3 regions of the Nostoc sp. CCY0012 genome follow, and region 1 is predicted to be linked to each of the others. Evidence: predicted binding sites of a transcription regulator. Region 1 holds the regulator's gene; each other region holds the start of a gene.
What was found. The regulator HrcA, encoded in region 1, represses chaperone genes, less so after heat shock. The targets are predictions, from matches to a motif close to TTAGCACTCNNGANTCNNGAGTGCTAA.
Positions count from the first base shown of each region.

Region 1 (4,292 bases):
TCTTTCCCCCCTGCTCCCCTGCTCCCCTGCTCCCCACTCCCTACTCCCTACTCCCCTAGTAATAGATGCTCATGCTAGGGTACGAATTTTCTGTCACCATAAGGAAGATAAGGTTGTTTACAAAAAACGCATGACAGGGAATCCTTCTGGTCTAACTATTACTCAGATTAGTGTAGAGGAACTGGCGCAACGTCTGTCTTCTAATGATGCAACTATTCAGTTAGTAGATGTGCGCGAACCGCAAGAATTAGCGATCGCTAGCATTGAAGGCTTTGTTAACTTACCCCTGAGCGAATTTGTGGAATGGGGCGATCAAGTCCCGACGATGTTTAATCCCCAAGCGGAAACCCTCGTGCTTTGTCACCACGGCATTCGTTCTGCCCAAATGTGTCAGTGGTTAATGGTGCAAGGTTTCACAAATGTGAAAAATATTGCTGGTGGTATTGATGCCTATTCTCTATTAGTTGACTCTTCAGTTCCCCAATATTAGCTGACAAAATTGTTGAGATGTCATAGTAACACCATCTCAACAGTGCTATCTTTGATACACTAATATTTCGGGAAATTATGAGGGTTAAAATTCCTCAATCTGCATATCAGGGTACATTTACTGAAGCTATATATATTAACTTCTACTAAAAAGTAGTAGTATAAAACACAGCTTTTTGGAAAATAAGCTGCAAAAATACGGAAAAACTCCCAATCATTAGATCCAGCGAACTTATCTTGGTGAACAACAGTCAAGCTATAGCAACACTAATCACAGAACTTTACCTTTCGCAACTACAATAAAATTACATAAGTTGCTATCTTAATTAACTATTATTTAACTTTTTGGCTTTCAAATCCCAAATTTTTTTAAAGTTTGATTAAAATTTGCGTTCAGCAAAACATATCCTATGGAAGTCCAGTTGACAAATCGACAACAGAATATACTTTGGGCAACGGTACGTCACTACATCGCTACGGCAGAGCCGGTTGGTTCAAAAGCGTTGGTCGAGGAGTACGACCTAGGTGTGAGTTCAGCCACAATTCGCAATGTCATGGGTGTCTTAGAGAAATCTGGGTTACTTTACCAACCACACACATCCGCCGGCAGAGTACCTTCGGACTCAGGCTATCGCATTTATGTTGACCAGCTAATTACACCTTCTTTGCGAGACGTTACGCGCACGGAAACTTTAACTAAAGAAGTAGAACTAGCACTGCAACAGCGTCTGCAATGGGAAGATTGGAGTTTGGAAGCCACACTACAAGGAGCCGCGCAGATTTTAGCAACTTTGAGTGGTTGTATTAGTTTGATTACCATGCCGCAAACCAACACAGCAACTTTGCGACATTTGCAATTGATGCAAATTGAAGTCGGACGAATCATGCTGATTGTGGTGACGGATGCTTACGAAACCCATTCTAGATTGATGGATTTATCACCAATTAATGTAGAAATACAACCAGATCCAGAGGTGATAGATCATGAATTGCAAATTGTCTCTAACTTTTTGAATACTCACTTACGGGGCAGGAGTTTATTAGAATTAGCTAATCTAGACTGGAGCGAATTAGATCAAGAGTTCCAGCGTTATGGTGAATTTTTGAAAAGTTCAGTTGCCGAATTAACCCGACGCACGCTAGCACCAAATACCACCCAAATTATGGTTCGGGGTGTAGCCGAAGTGTTACGTCAGCCAGAATTTTCTCAATTACAGCAAGTACAGACAATTATCCACCTGCTGGAAGAAGAACAAGACCAACTATGGCGATTAATCTTTGAGGAACCAGAAATAGAAGAGGCTGGTAAGTCCAGGGTAACCGTTCGCATTGGAGCAGAAAACCCACTAGAGCCGATACGCACCTGTACGTTGATTTCTTCTACCTATCGCCGGGGTTTACTACCTGTCGGAAGTGTGGGAGTATTAGGGCCGACACGCCTAGATTACGAAGGTGCGATCGCAGTGGTAGCAGCAGCAGCTGATTACCTCTCGGAAGCTTTTAGTTAATTTGTTGAGAAGATGCTCAGAAAAATTACTTTTGGGGTGCTATGGCTAGGATTTATTACCTATGCATTTATTTTTGCACCTCCCGATCAACCAAATACATTCGAGTTGATCCAAAACCTATCTCTGGGAGAATGGCAAGGTATTAACCCTCTAGTCATTGCCTTATTCAATGTCATGGGCATCTGGCCGCTCATCTACAGCGCAGTATTATTTATTGATGGTAGAAGTCAAAAAATACTAGCTTGGCCCTTCGCTACTGCTGCTTTTGCCGTTGGTGCTTTTGCCCTTTTGCCTTATTTGATTCTCCGCAATCCCAATCAAGAGTTTGTTGGGCAAAAAAATCTCTTGCTCAAATTCCTAGATTCTCGTATTACTGGCGTTGTCTTGACTATAGCCGCAGCGATTCTAGTTGCTTACGGTTTACAAGGTGATTGGGGCGATTTTGTGCAGCAGTGGCAAACTAGCCGCTTCATCCATGTCATGAGTTTAGATTTCTGTCTCCTGAGTTTATTATTTCCCTCATTACTAGGAGATGATATGGCACGTCGCGGTTGGGAAAATCAGCCAATTTTCTGGTTAACCTCCTTAATTCCATTATTTGGCCCCTTAATTTATTTATGTCTGCGTCCACCGCTATCAGCAGCAAAAGTAGAAATGACACCTAGTAAGTTGGACTAGTACCGCTGCCTTGGAAGTCGTCTTGAAAAGTTGGACTGGAGGGAAACTTTCAATCAGATTATTCAATTTGTGGTTATTATGAGTCGGAATTTTTATCTACCTTATAAGCTTGTAACAAATACTCGCCATTAAAATGAATCAGGTGGCTAGCATTTTCCGCAACCCAGACATCTGTTTCCCACGCCACTTCCGCTAAATACTCAACCATCGCTTTACGGCTCAGAAATGTAGTTACCATTACAAGGGGAATTTTTGTCCCAGCAAAGAGAGTTGCAAGTTCTTTCTTTCGCTTAGGATTAATTGGGCCATGAGAAGTTACAGCTTCAATTAAAACTAGCCAATCATTGTTTATGTGATGGATAATCACATCAGGCATTTTACCATGAGAATCGATTGTAACACCTAAATTTTCTAATGCAATTTGATTAAAATACGCAAATTTTTCATCAGTATCACCAACATAAATCAGTTTTCCTCCAGGTGTAAACCGTTGTGCAAAATCCTTAATAATCTTTTCAATCAGAATATTCTGACCGCCTGGCGATAAAGTTTTTAACTCTCCTTCAACTATTATAGGAATACGTAATAGTTCACGCTCTTGAGCATATTGTTTTTTCAAAGTTTCAACTGAAGAAAGATAAGTGCGAATGCTCTTTTTCCACTCATTAGTTCCATAAGTGCGGAGTAATTCCAGCGCACTTTCTTCAATCTGATATACTGTCTTTGGACTATTAATAGGACGTTCAGGAGCATCAGGATTTGCAATAACTAAAGTCGCGTCTAAGAATTGATGAATTGTTTGGCGACGAACAGTTTCACGAGTATTCGGTTTATATGTTTTGCCATAGTGCTGTGCCATAAATTCCATCATTGGTGTGATTCCCATCAACGGAGATGCAGCAGTTTTCCATGAATCAGTGGGCTTCAAAGCAAGTAAAGCCAGAAGGGTCAACGCTGAACGTTCATTGAGTTGGGCCCTGGGAAACTCAAGTTCAACTAATATTTGCAGTGCTTCATCAATACGAGTTTTGATTATTAAGAAATTATTTTCCGATTGATTTGTCATACTCAGTAATTCCTCTTCAATAAGTTCATCAATTTCCCTCTGTGATGGAAAATTATCTCCAATTCGTCCTCCGAGAGACATAAGTTGTTCTATTTTAGGGTACTTTAAATTTTGTAAATCAGTTGCATTAACTTGAGTATGACCATTAAATAATCGAAAAAATGTATCGATGAGAGTTGAGTTAAGATAGGCAGCAAGACCGCGTGCTAGGGTAAGATTAAGTCCTTTTCCTTTCTGGTGAAAATAATTCAGATGATTTTCAAAACCTACCCAGGAATAGCACATTTGGTTAGCATTATATACAGCAGCCACCACTCGTTTTTTTTCCTCTTTTGGAGAGAAGCGTTTAGTCAAAACATAATGTTCATTCGGTACTAAAAGTGAAGCTGTTTTTTGTGTATATATTAAGGCTTGATATTTCCTAGTTGTTTGAGGATATTCTACGTATCCTTTAAATAAATGTACTGGATAAATTAAAGGAAGACTGTTATCTTCTAGGTTTAAACGCAGATATTTTTTTACGCGAAAATCTACAACACGTCCCGTTGATA
Region 1 covers NZ_CAWUDM010000012.1:3,965-8,256, forward strand. Annotated here, with positions in the region: gene ACM0OS_RS04970 (rhodanese-like domain-containing protein) at 131-490, shown strand; gene hrcA (heat-inducible transcriptional repressor HrcA) at 900-1,997, shown strand; gene ACM0OS_RS04980 (DUF2834 domain-containing protein) at 2,010-2,675, shown strand; gene ACM0OS_RS04985 (BsuBI/PstI family type II restriction endonuclease) at 2,752-4,292, opposite strand, start outside.

Region 2 (4,292 bases), on a different contig from region 1:
GTGGCATTGATAGCATCTTCTAGGCGCAGCTTTTTATCTTTCATTTCGGTTTCAGTGGCTGCACCCACTTTCACCACAGCTACACCACCAGAGAGTTTAGCAAGGCGTTCTTGCAACTTCTCTTTGTCGTAAGAAGATTCGGTTTCATCCATCTGACGACGGATTTGTTCGCAACGAGCTTTCACAGGAGCTTCGTTACCTTCAGCAACAATTGTGGTGTTGTCTTTGGTAATGGTGATCCGGCGAGCTTTACCTAGGCTTTCCAGCTTGGTATTTTCTAGCTTCAGACCAGCGTCTTCAGTGATTAGTTGACCACCAGTGAGAACGGCGATATCTTCTAGCATTGCTTTACGGCGATCGCCAAAGCCAGGAGCCTTAACAGCCGCAACGTTCAGCACACCCCGTAGGCGGTTAACCACCAAGGTTGCTAAAGCTTCTTTCTCAATATCTTCGGCGATAATCACCAAAGGACGACCAGCACGAGCTACTTGCTCTAGAACTGGTACCAAGTCTTGTACCAAAGCAATTTTTTTATCGGTCAGCAGCAAGAAAGGCTCATCGAAAATCGCTTCCATGCGTTCAGCATCGGTAGCGAAATAAGGAGAGATATAGCCTTTTTCAAAGCGCATCCCTTCGGTGATTTCCAATTCAGTGGTCATAGATTTCCCTTCTTCCAGGGAAATTACGCCTTCTTTGCCCACCTTATCCATTGCTTGGGCAATCATCTGACCGACTTCTTCGTCGTTACCAGCTGAAATAGAACCAACTTGGGCGATCGCTTTGGAATCTTCTACTGGACGAGCGTGTTCAGCAATCTTTCCTACGAGGAAGGTGGCAGCTTTATCAATACCACGCTTCAACGAAATCGCATTAGCGCCAGCAGCAACGTTCCGCAAGCCTTCTTTGACCATAGCGTGAGCCAAAACGGTCGCAGTGGTAGTACCATCGCCCGCAGCGTCATTGGTCTTAGAAGCGGCTTGACGAATCAAAGCCACACCTGTGTTTTCAATGTGGTCTTCTAATTCGATTTCTTTGGCGATGGTTACACCGTCATTGACGATTTGTGGTGCGCCAAATTTCTTTTCCAGAACCACGTTACGACCTTTAGGGCCAAGGGTAACAGCTACAGCCTCAGCCAAGATGTCAATGCCTCGCTCCAGGGCGCGACGAGCGTTTTCGTTGTAAATAATGCGCTTTGCCATAGGTCTATAAAATCAGGGAGTTAAGTCAATTTTTTCTTGAATTGGGCATTGGGCATTGGGTATTAGGTGTTATTCTTCCCCAATCTCCTGCGGATTTGCCAGTCCAACGCCAGTCGCTCTTGGGGAAACCCCCATGACCGCGCTGACTGCTCTTTGTTGGGACAACAAGACTGGGCTGGCTCACCTACTCCCGTACCCTTCGGGAAGCTACGCTCACGGCGAAGCCTACTTTCCATTCCCTATTAGCTGACGACTGCTAAGATGTCTTTTTCAGACAGCAGTACATATTCTTCGGTGCCAAGCTTGACGTCAGTGCCAGCGTACTTGGAGTACAGCACTTTATCTCCGACCTTAAGGTCTAATTCTTGGCGGCTACCATCATCGTTACGCTTGCCAGGGCCAAGGGCGACAACTTCACCTACTTGGGGTTTTTCCTGAGCATTGTCGGGTAAATACAGACCACCTGCGGTTTTTTCTTCCGGGGCGCTCACTTTTACGAAAACGCGATCGCCTAGGGGTTTAACTGTAGAAACGCTTAAAGTTACGGCTGCCATAAATATTTATTTTCTCCAGAGTTAGCACTCTCAACTCCTGAGTGCTAATTTACCGAACAGCAGCATCTCATGGCAACAATGCCTTAAGTACGGGTTTCCGAACTAGCAAATCGCAGGATTACTTAGGTACAAATACTTGCTTATGTCTATGTTTCCGGATTTGTTCGGGAAGTGACAAATATTTTTATATAGATAAATTTATTTGCAAAGCGGGGAATTTGTTATAGAACTGTAATGAGGGTGCCGCTCGATGAGTAACATTACAGTGATCCAGTGCAGCCGTCAAATCCCTAAAACCACTCAGCCTCTAAACAACCAAGCCTTAAGTAATTGTGTAGAAACGTCAGGACTGGCAAAAATTCAGCCACACAAGCGACACATTTTTTCCTGTGCTGACCAGACAGCAGTTAACTGCTGTTCAAAACAAGTTAGTCTGGAAACTAGGGAGTAATTGAAAAAGCGGCAAATTCAAGAAGCTCAAACTTGAAATTACGCTTTTTACAGTTGTCCCGGTTCCATTGTCAGGACTAAAGCCAATTGCTTGCGAGTTTGTGGTTCTAGACCGATAATGGTTGTCTACCCAGACGGTGCCTGGTATTGCCAAGCCAACTTATAAGTTATTGAGCGGAACATCCCAGAACACTTAATAGGCAGAACGGTGGTGAAAGAATATGCATTTTTAACCCATCTTTTGCCGGAAACGCCCCTACTTGCTTGTGAACATTTGATAGAGGCTTAACATCCGCAGGATATAGTAAAGCAGTAAGTCGATGAAAGTGCGGGTTCTTTGGAAGTTAGGGTCATCTCAAGCCAATACGTAACTTGTGAATCGGAAGGATTATTATTTAATCAGTGTTTTTTCACCCGCCACTTTCAAAGCGATATATAATAACGCATTATAAATACTACTGCTCTACGTATCCTTACCGGAAATTTGCCAATGAGCTGGTAGTCTCACATAAAGTGATCACCACTTTTGAGATAGCCAGAAAGCAGAGGCAAGTTAAGTGGGAACAGGACAACATCTCAACAATCCACCATAGAGGATAACCACTCAAGACCTTGATGGACCGAAGCGCGACAAGTGCCACTGCTATGAAAGAGCCCAGCATGAAAGATCACAAAAGACTTCTACTGATTGATGATGACCCTAACCTCATCTTGCTGGTGAAGGATTACCTGGAATTCAGAGGCTATGAAGTCAACACTGCCGAAAACGGAAGAGAAGCTCTGGAAATTCTTGAACAAGATGTTCCAGACATGATCATCTGTGACGTAATGATGCCGGAAATGGACGGATATACTTTTGTCGAGCAAGTGCGACAAAACGAGCGTACCGGCTGGATTCCCGTTCTCTTCCTATCAGCGAAAGGACAAAGTGCAGACCGAGTTAAAGGTCTGAATAAAGGGGCTGATGTATATATGGTCAAGCCCTTTGAACCAGAAGAACTCGTAGCACAAGTAGAATCTTCGCTGAAGCAAACCATCCGTTGGAAAGAACACCAAGCCAAAGGAGGAGAAAACGGTTCCCGTATTCAGGTTCCCTTCGATGTGCAGTTAACCCCAACCGAACTGAAAGTAGTACAGTTTGTTGCTAGGGGTTTAGCTAACCGGGAAATTGCTGAAGAACTAAACGTCAGTCAGCGCACAGTTGAAAGCCATGTGTCCAATATGTTGGGCAAAACCAATCTCCACAACCGCACTGAACTAGCACGGTGGGCGATTGAAAATCAAATGGCTTAAATAGCTATCAGCCTTCAGTCGTCAGCTTTAAAATGTTTAACTGATTGCTGATAGCTGATAGCCCCATCACAAATCTTCTACTTTGGGAGTAGATTGATCAACATTCTCTCCCGACAGTTCATCTAGGTACGTTCAGGTGGTTTGGATTGAGAACAATTTTTCACAGTTCCAGTGCCAAACATAACTACATCCCATCAAAAATTAGGCGATACAAGGACAGGGTATATTACCAGCCTTAACTACCTTTATTTGTGAGGGTGCCATCTACCATCATCATTCTGGTAACTCTACCATTTCGCGGACATTGCCCCGAACGCCCCCTAAGCCTTGGGCAAATTGGCGGTCTTGATGATGAACTAGCATGGGCATTCCATATTTGGGAACCATCACGATTATTCCCTGACGGTCAATATTTTGCTGTGGCAGGTATTGCAAGCGGTATTGCATCAACAGCATGGCCAAGACAATTTTTATTTCCATCATGGCAAAAGGCGCGCCAATACAGATGCGAGAACCAGCACTGAAAGGGTTGTATTCAAACATCGTAGGTTCATATTTCTCCCAACGTTGCGGATCAAATTTCTCTGGGTTGGGATAAACTTCGGGCAAATGATGAGTATGGTAAATGCTGACGAAAACTTCTGTTCCTTGAGGTAAGTCATAGCCCCCCAAAGCGGTTGGTTGCGATGTTACCCGCGCGTTCCAGGGTACAGGTGGTAAAACGCGCATACTTTCTTTGATGACTCGTTCCAGCAAAGGTAACTGCTGTAAATTTTCAACAGTTGGTGGTTGT
Region 2 covers NZ_CAWUDM010000036.1:17,328-21,619, reverse strand. Annotated here, with positions in the region: gene groL (chaperonin GroEL) at 1-1,202, opposite strand, end outside; gene ACM0OS_RS12460 (hypothetical protein) at 1,265-1,438, opposite strand; gene groES (co-chaperone GroES) at 1,445-1,756, opposite strand; gene ACM0OS_RS12450 (response regulator transcription factor) at 2,822-3,499, shown strand; gene ACM0OS_RS12445 (cytochrome P450) at 3,773-4,292, opposite strand, start outside.
Region 2: a site for HrcA is predicted at 1,778-1,804, ahead of groES (co-chaperone GroES). Genes of this name have one in related genera too.

Region 3 (4,292 bases), on a different contig from region 1:
AGGAAGGACTAGAACATACCCATGCCGCCCATGCCGCCCATGCCACCCATGCCGCCCATACCGCCCATACCGCCCATACCGCCCACGCCGCCCATATCAGGGGCAGGCGCTGCGGATTTCTTCTCTGGTTTTTCTACAACGATCGCTTCGGTAGTAATGACCATACCAGCAATGGAACCAGCATTTTGCAATGCTGAACGCACTACTTTAGCAGGGTCAATAATACCAGCCGCAATCAAGTCCTCGAATTTTCCAGTGGCGGCGTTGTAACCAATATTGAAATCGCTGGTCTTGACTTGAGCAACAATCACAGAACCTTCGTCACCAGCATTCTCTGCTATTTGACGCAAAGGAGCTTCTAATGCTCTTTTGACAATATCTGCGCCAATTTTTTCTTCTTCGTTGAAGTTGGCTTTAATTGCGTCTATTTTGGTAATCAAGTTAATTAAGGTTGTTCCACCACCGGGAACGATACCTTCTTCTACAGCCGCTTTGGTGGCGTTGAGTGCGTCTTCGATCCGCAGTTTGCGGTCTTTGAGTTCAGTTTCTGTGGCTGCACCCACTTTAATGACTGCGACACCACCAGCCAACTTGGCAATGCGTTCTTGTAGTTTTTCTTGATCGTATTCGGAATCGGTTTCTTCTAATTGTTTCCGAATTTGAGCAATCCGCTTTTGTAACTCTGGTTTGGTGTCACCAACAGCCACAATTGTGGTGCTTTCTTTGTCAATGGTGATTTTGCGGGCTGTTCCCAACATTTCCAAGGAAGCAGTGTCTAGGCTTAAGCCAATTTCTTCGGAAATCCACTGTCCATCGGTCAGGATAGCAATATCTTGTAACAAAGCTTTGCGGCGATCGCCAAATCCTGGTGCTTTAATAGCAGCAACATTTAGCACACCCCGTGCTTTGTTGACTACCAGTGTTGCTAAAGCATCTCCTTCTACATCTTCAGCAATAATCAGTAAAGGTTGACCCAAACGGGCAACTTTTTCCAACACAGGTACTAAATCTTGAATGCTGCTGATTTTCTTGTCGGTAATCAGGATGCGAGCATTTTCAAACTCGACTATCTGGCGATCGTTATTGGTGATGAAGTAAGCGGAAATATAACCCCTGTCAATTTGCATCCCTTCTACGACTTCCAGTTCGGTTGTCAGAGATTTGGATTCTTCAACAGTGATTACACCGTCTTTGGTGACCTTTTCCATAGCTTCGGCAATCATCTGGCCCACTTCTTCATCGTTACCAGATGAAACAGTAGCTACTTGCGCGATCGCACTTCCTTCTACTGGCTTGGCCATCTGGGCAATTTCTTTTACTAGGGCTTCAATGGTTTTGTCGATTCCCCGTTTCAAGCTAATGGGGTTAGTACCAGCAGCGACGTTCTTCAAACCTTCTTTAATTAAGGCTTGTGCTAAAACTGTGGCGGTTGTGGTGCCATCACCAGCTAAATCCTTAGTTTTGGAGGCTACTTCTTGGATGAGCCTAGCACCAGTGTTTTCTAAGGGGTCTTCTAATTCAACTTCTTTGGCAACGGTGATACCATCGTTGACGATTTGTGGCGCGCCAAATTTCTTTTCTAAAAGGACGTTGCGACCTTTGGGCCCCAAGGTAATTTTTACCGCATCAGCCAGGGCGTTTACACCCCTTTCTAACGCTCGCCGTGACTCTTCATCAAAGGAAATAATTTTTGCCATGTTTAATTTCTCTTGCGCTTCCATTAGACAATTTAGCACTCACAAGGCTAGAGTGCTAATCAAACTAGCACCTCAGATTATAAATGGAAATAAAAAAATTGATTAATATTACAGTTGATGCTCATATTTATTGGCAGTAATGGTTGAATTGGGGGATGAACTTATCTAACTTTCTGAAATCCCTCGGCATTGCCGACCCTAGCGGCTCCGGCTGGTTGGCAGTAGTATTTACGTTTCTCTTGGCTTGGTTAGTCACCTGGCGCTTGATTCCCACAGTACGTAAATTTGCCTTACGGGTAGGTTGGGCAGACCAACCCAACGCACGACGACTCAATCGAGAACCTTTGCCAAATGCAGGAGGTTTGGCTATTTATGCGGGTGTGATTGCTGCAATGGTGCTAGCGACTCTTTTGCGACCCATCGCCCTGCAAAATGTATTAGCTCAGGTCTTAACTATTTTACTAGGCGGTTCAATCCTAGTATTGGTCGGTTTTATCGATGATCAGTTCGGTTTACCCCCCTCGGTGCGCCTATGGACACAAATTGTCACGGCATTGTTGCTGTATGCTAACGGCATCAGTATCGAGGTTGGTTTCAACACCCCCATTGATCCATTCCTTTCCATGACGCTAACTGTGCTTTGGGTAGTAGGCATTACTAACGCCATCAATTTGATGGATGGCATGGATGGATTGGCAGGGGGAGTCAGTTTTATCACTGCCATGAGTTTGTTAGGGGTTGCAGCCCAATTTCCCAACCGGGCAGCGGCTATTTTAGTTCTGGCTGCCTTAGGGGGTGGTGCCTTAGGCTTTTTGCGCCATAACTTTCATCCTTCACGCATTATTATGGGTGACGCGGGAGCATACTTTTTTGGTTATGTGTTGGGTGCAACTAGTATTTTAGGTAACTTGCAAGAAAGTACTGTCTTTGCCTTAGGGCCGACAGCTTTATTTGTTCTGTTACCAGTGGTGGACACAACACAAGTATTTATCCGCCGGCTATTGGCAGGCAAAAACCCTCTGAGTACTCCTGGTAAAGACCACTTACACCACCGCTTACTTGCCTGGGGATTCTCTCAGCCTCATGCTGCATTAACCCTTTGGTCTGTGACTTTATTTTTTAATTTGCTGGCCATGAGAATACAAGGGATGAGTTTAGTGGTAATAATTTCTACCGCTATTAGTATTATTTTCTTGTTGAGCTTTACGATTTGGCAAAGAACTAGCCAAAACTCTTGAGTTTTTTTATGTTTGTTTAAACACGAACTTTAAAAGTAAAATTACTGAAACAAGCTGCAATGTAGGGGACAAATATTTTGCGCCCCTACTAATTTTTGTGGTGAAAATATGTGAAAGGATAAAAAATTACAACTCACAAGACTGGGAAGGATTCTCCGAATCAAATTGCCCAAAACTAATTAATGCTAAATGCTCAGGATTTCGCATCAACTCCTTGGCCAACAAAAAGCCAGTAACCGTCCAGGTTTGATATCTCCTAGCTTTTTTACCAATTAATAACCCCCGCGTACCATCGTAATATTCCGGCCAATGGTCTACACTTAACCGTGCTTGGGCAATTTCCAAAGCTTGTTTGCCAATATAGCTTCTACCTGTTTTTTGAGCCGCCGCAATCAAAGACCACAATAATACTGGCCAACTACCACCATTATGGTATGACCACGGAATATTTCTAGGGTCACAGCCAGTAAAAATTCTGTACTCCTCTTTTTCTACAGCCGGAAAACAGATTTTCATCGGCATTTCTCCCACTAAGTCATCCCACTGTTCCTCAATGAGATTCATAATTGCTTGAGACTGTTGTTCGCTTGCTAAAGAGGAAATAATAGCCATCATATTTCCCAATGCAAAGAAACGAGTATCTAATTGCGATGGGCCAACATTACCTGCTAGGTAACCACCATGTTTAGGCAACCAAATCGCCAAATTAGCATAGGGAATTGAATCAGGATAGATATTAAATTGATTAACTGCTGACTCTCCGTATTCTTCACCTTTAAAGCGATAAATCTGATTCAATCGCTTCATATCAATCCAATAATGATGGCGAATATGATCTCTTAATAAAGGTAAGCGGTTATCAATGCCAATGACAATTTCTTCATCACCTGCACAAATCAGTAACTTTCGCGCCGCCCGCAACGCAGCATAAAATAAAGCTTGAATTTCCAAAGGATAACCATAGATACCCATGCGCCGATAAATCATACAAGCGCCATCGGGAACTAACAGCGTCGGGTACATCTCAAACCGCGTCGCCAAGCAAAGTTCCATAATTAACATGATTCCTTGCTGGAATTCGGGCTGCAAGGCGAAACTAATATCTTTTGTGGATTTTACATAAGCGTATAGTATGATAACCCACCACAGACAAGAATCAACAGGTGTAACTCGGGCGATCGCGTGTTCGCCAAAATCCGCTTCTAAGTATTCTTGCCCATTCTCTGAGACAACTTTGAAGCTGGCTGGTATCAAACCTTGACCGGGAGTATAAGCATCTAATTGGCTTTTTTTAGGCTGTAACTTTAAAGTTTCTTCTAGAAAATTCCGAACAATATCATATTTACCTTTAATTAGA
Region 3 covers NZ_CAWUDM010000015.1:46,547-50,838, reverse strand. Annotated here, with positions in the region: gene groL (chaperonin GroEL) at 9-1,697, opposite strand; gene ACM0OS_RS06135 (MraY family glycosyltransferase) at 1,853-2,935, shown strand; gene ACM0OS_RS06130 (glycoside hydrolase 100 family protein) at 3,062-4,292, opposite strand, start outside.
Region 3: a site for HrcA is predicted at 1,730-1,756, ahead of groL (chaperonin GroEL). Genes of this name have one in related genera too.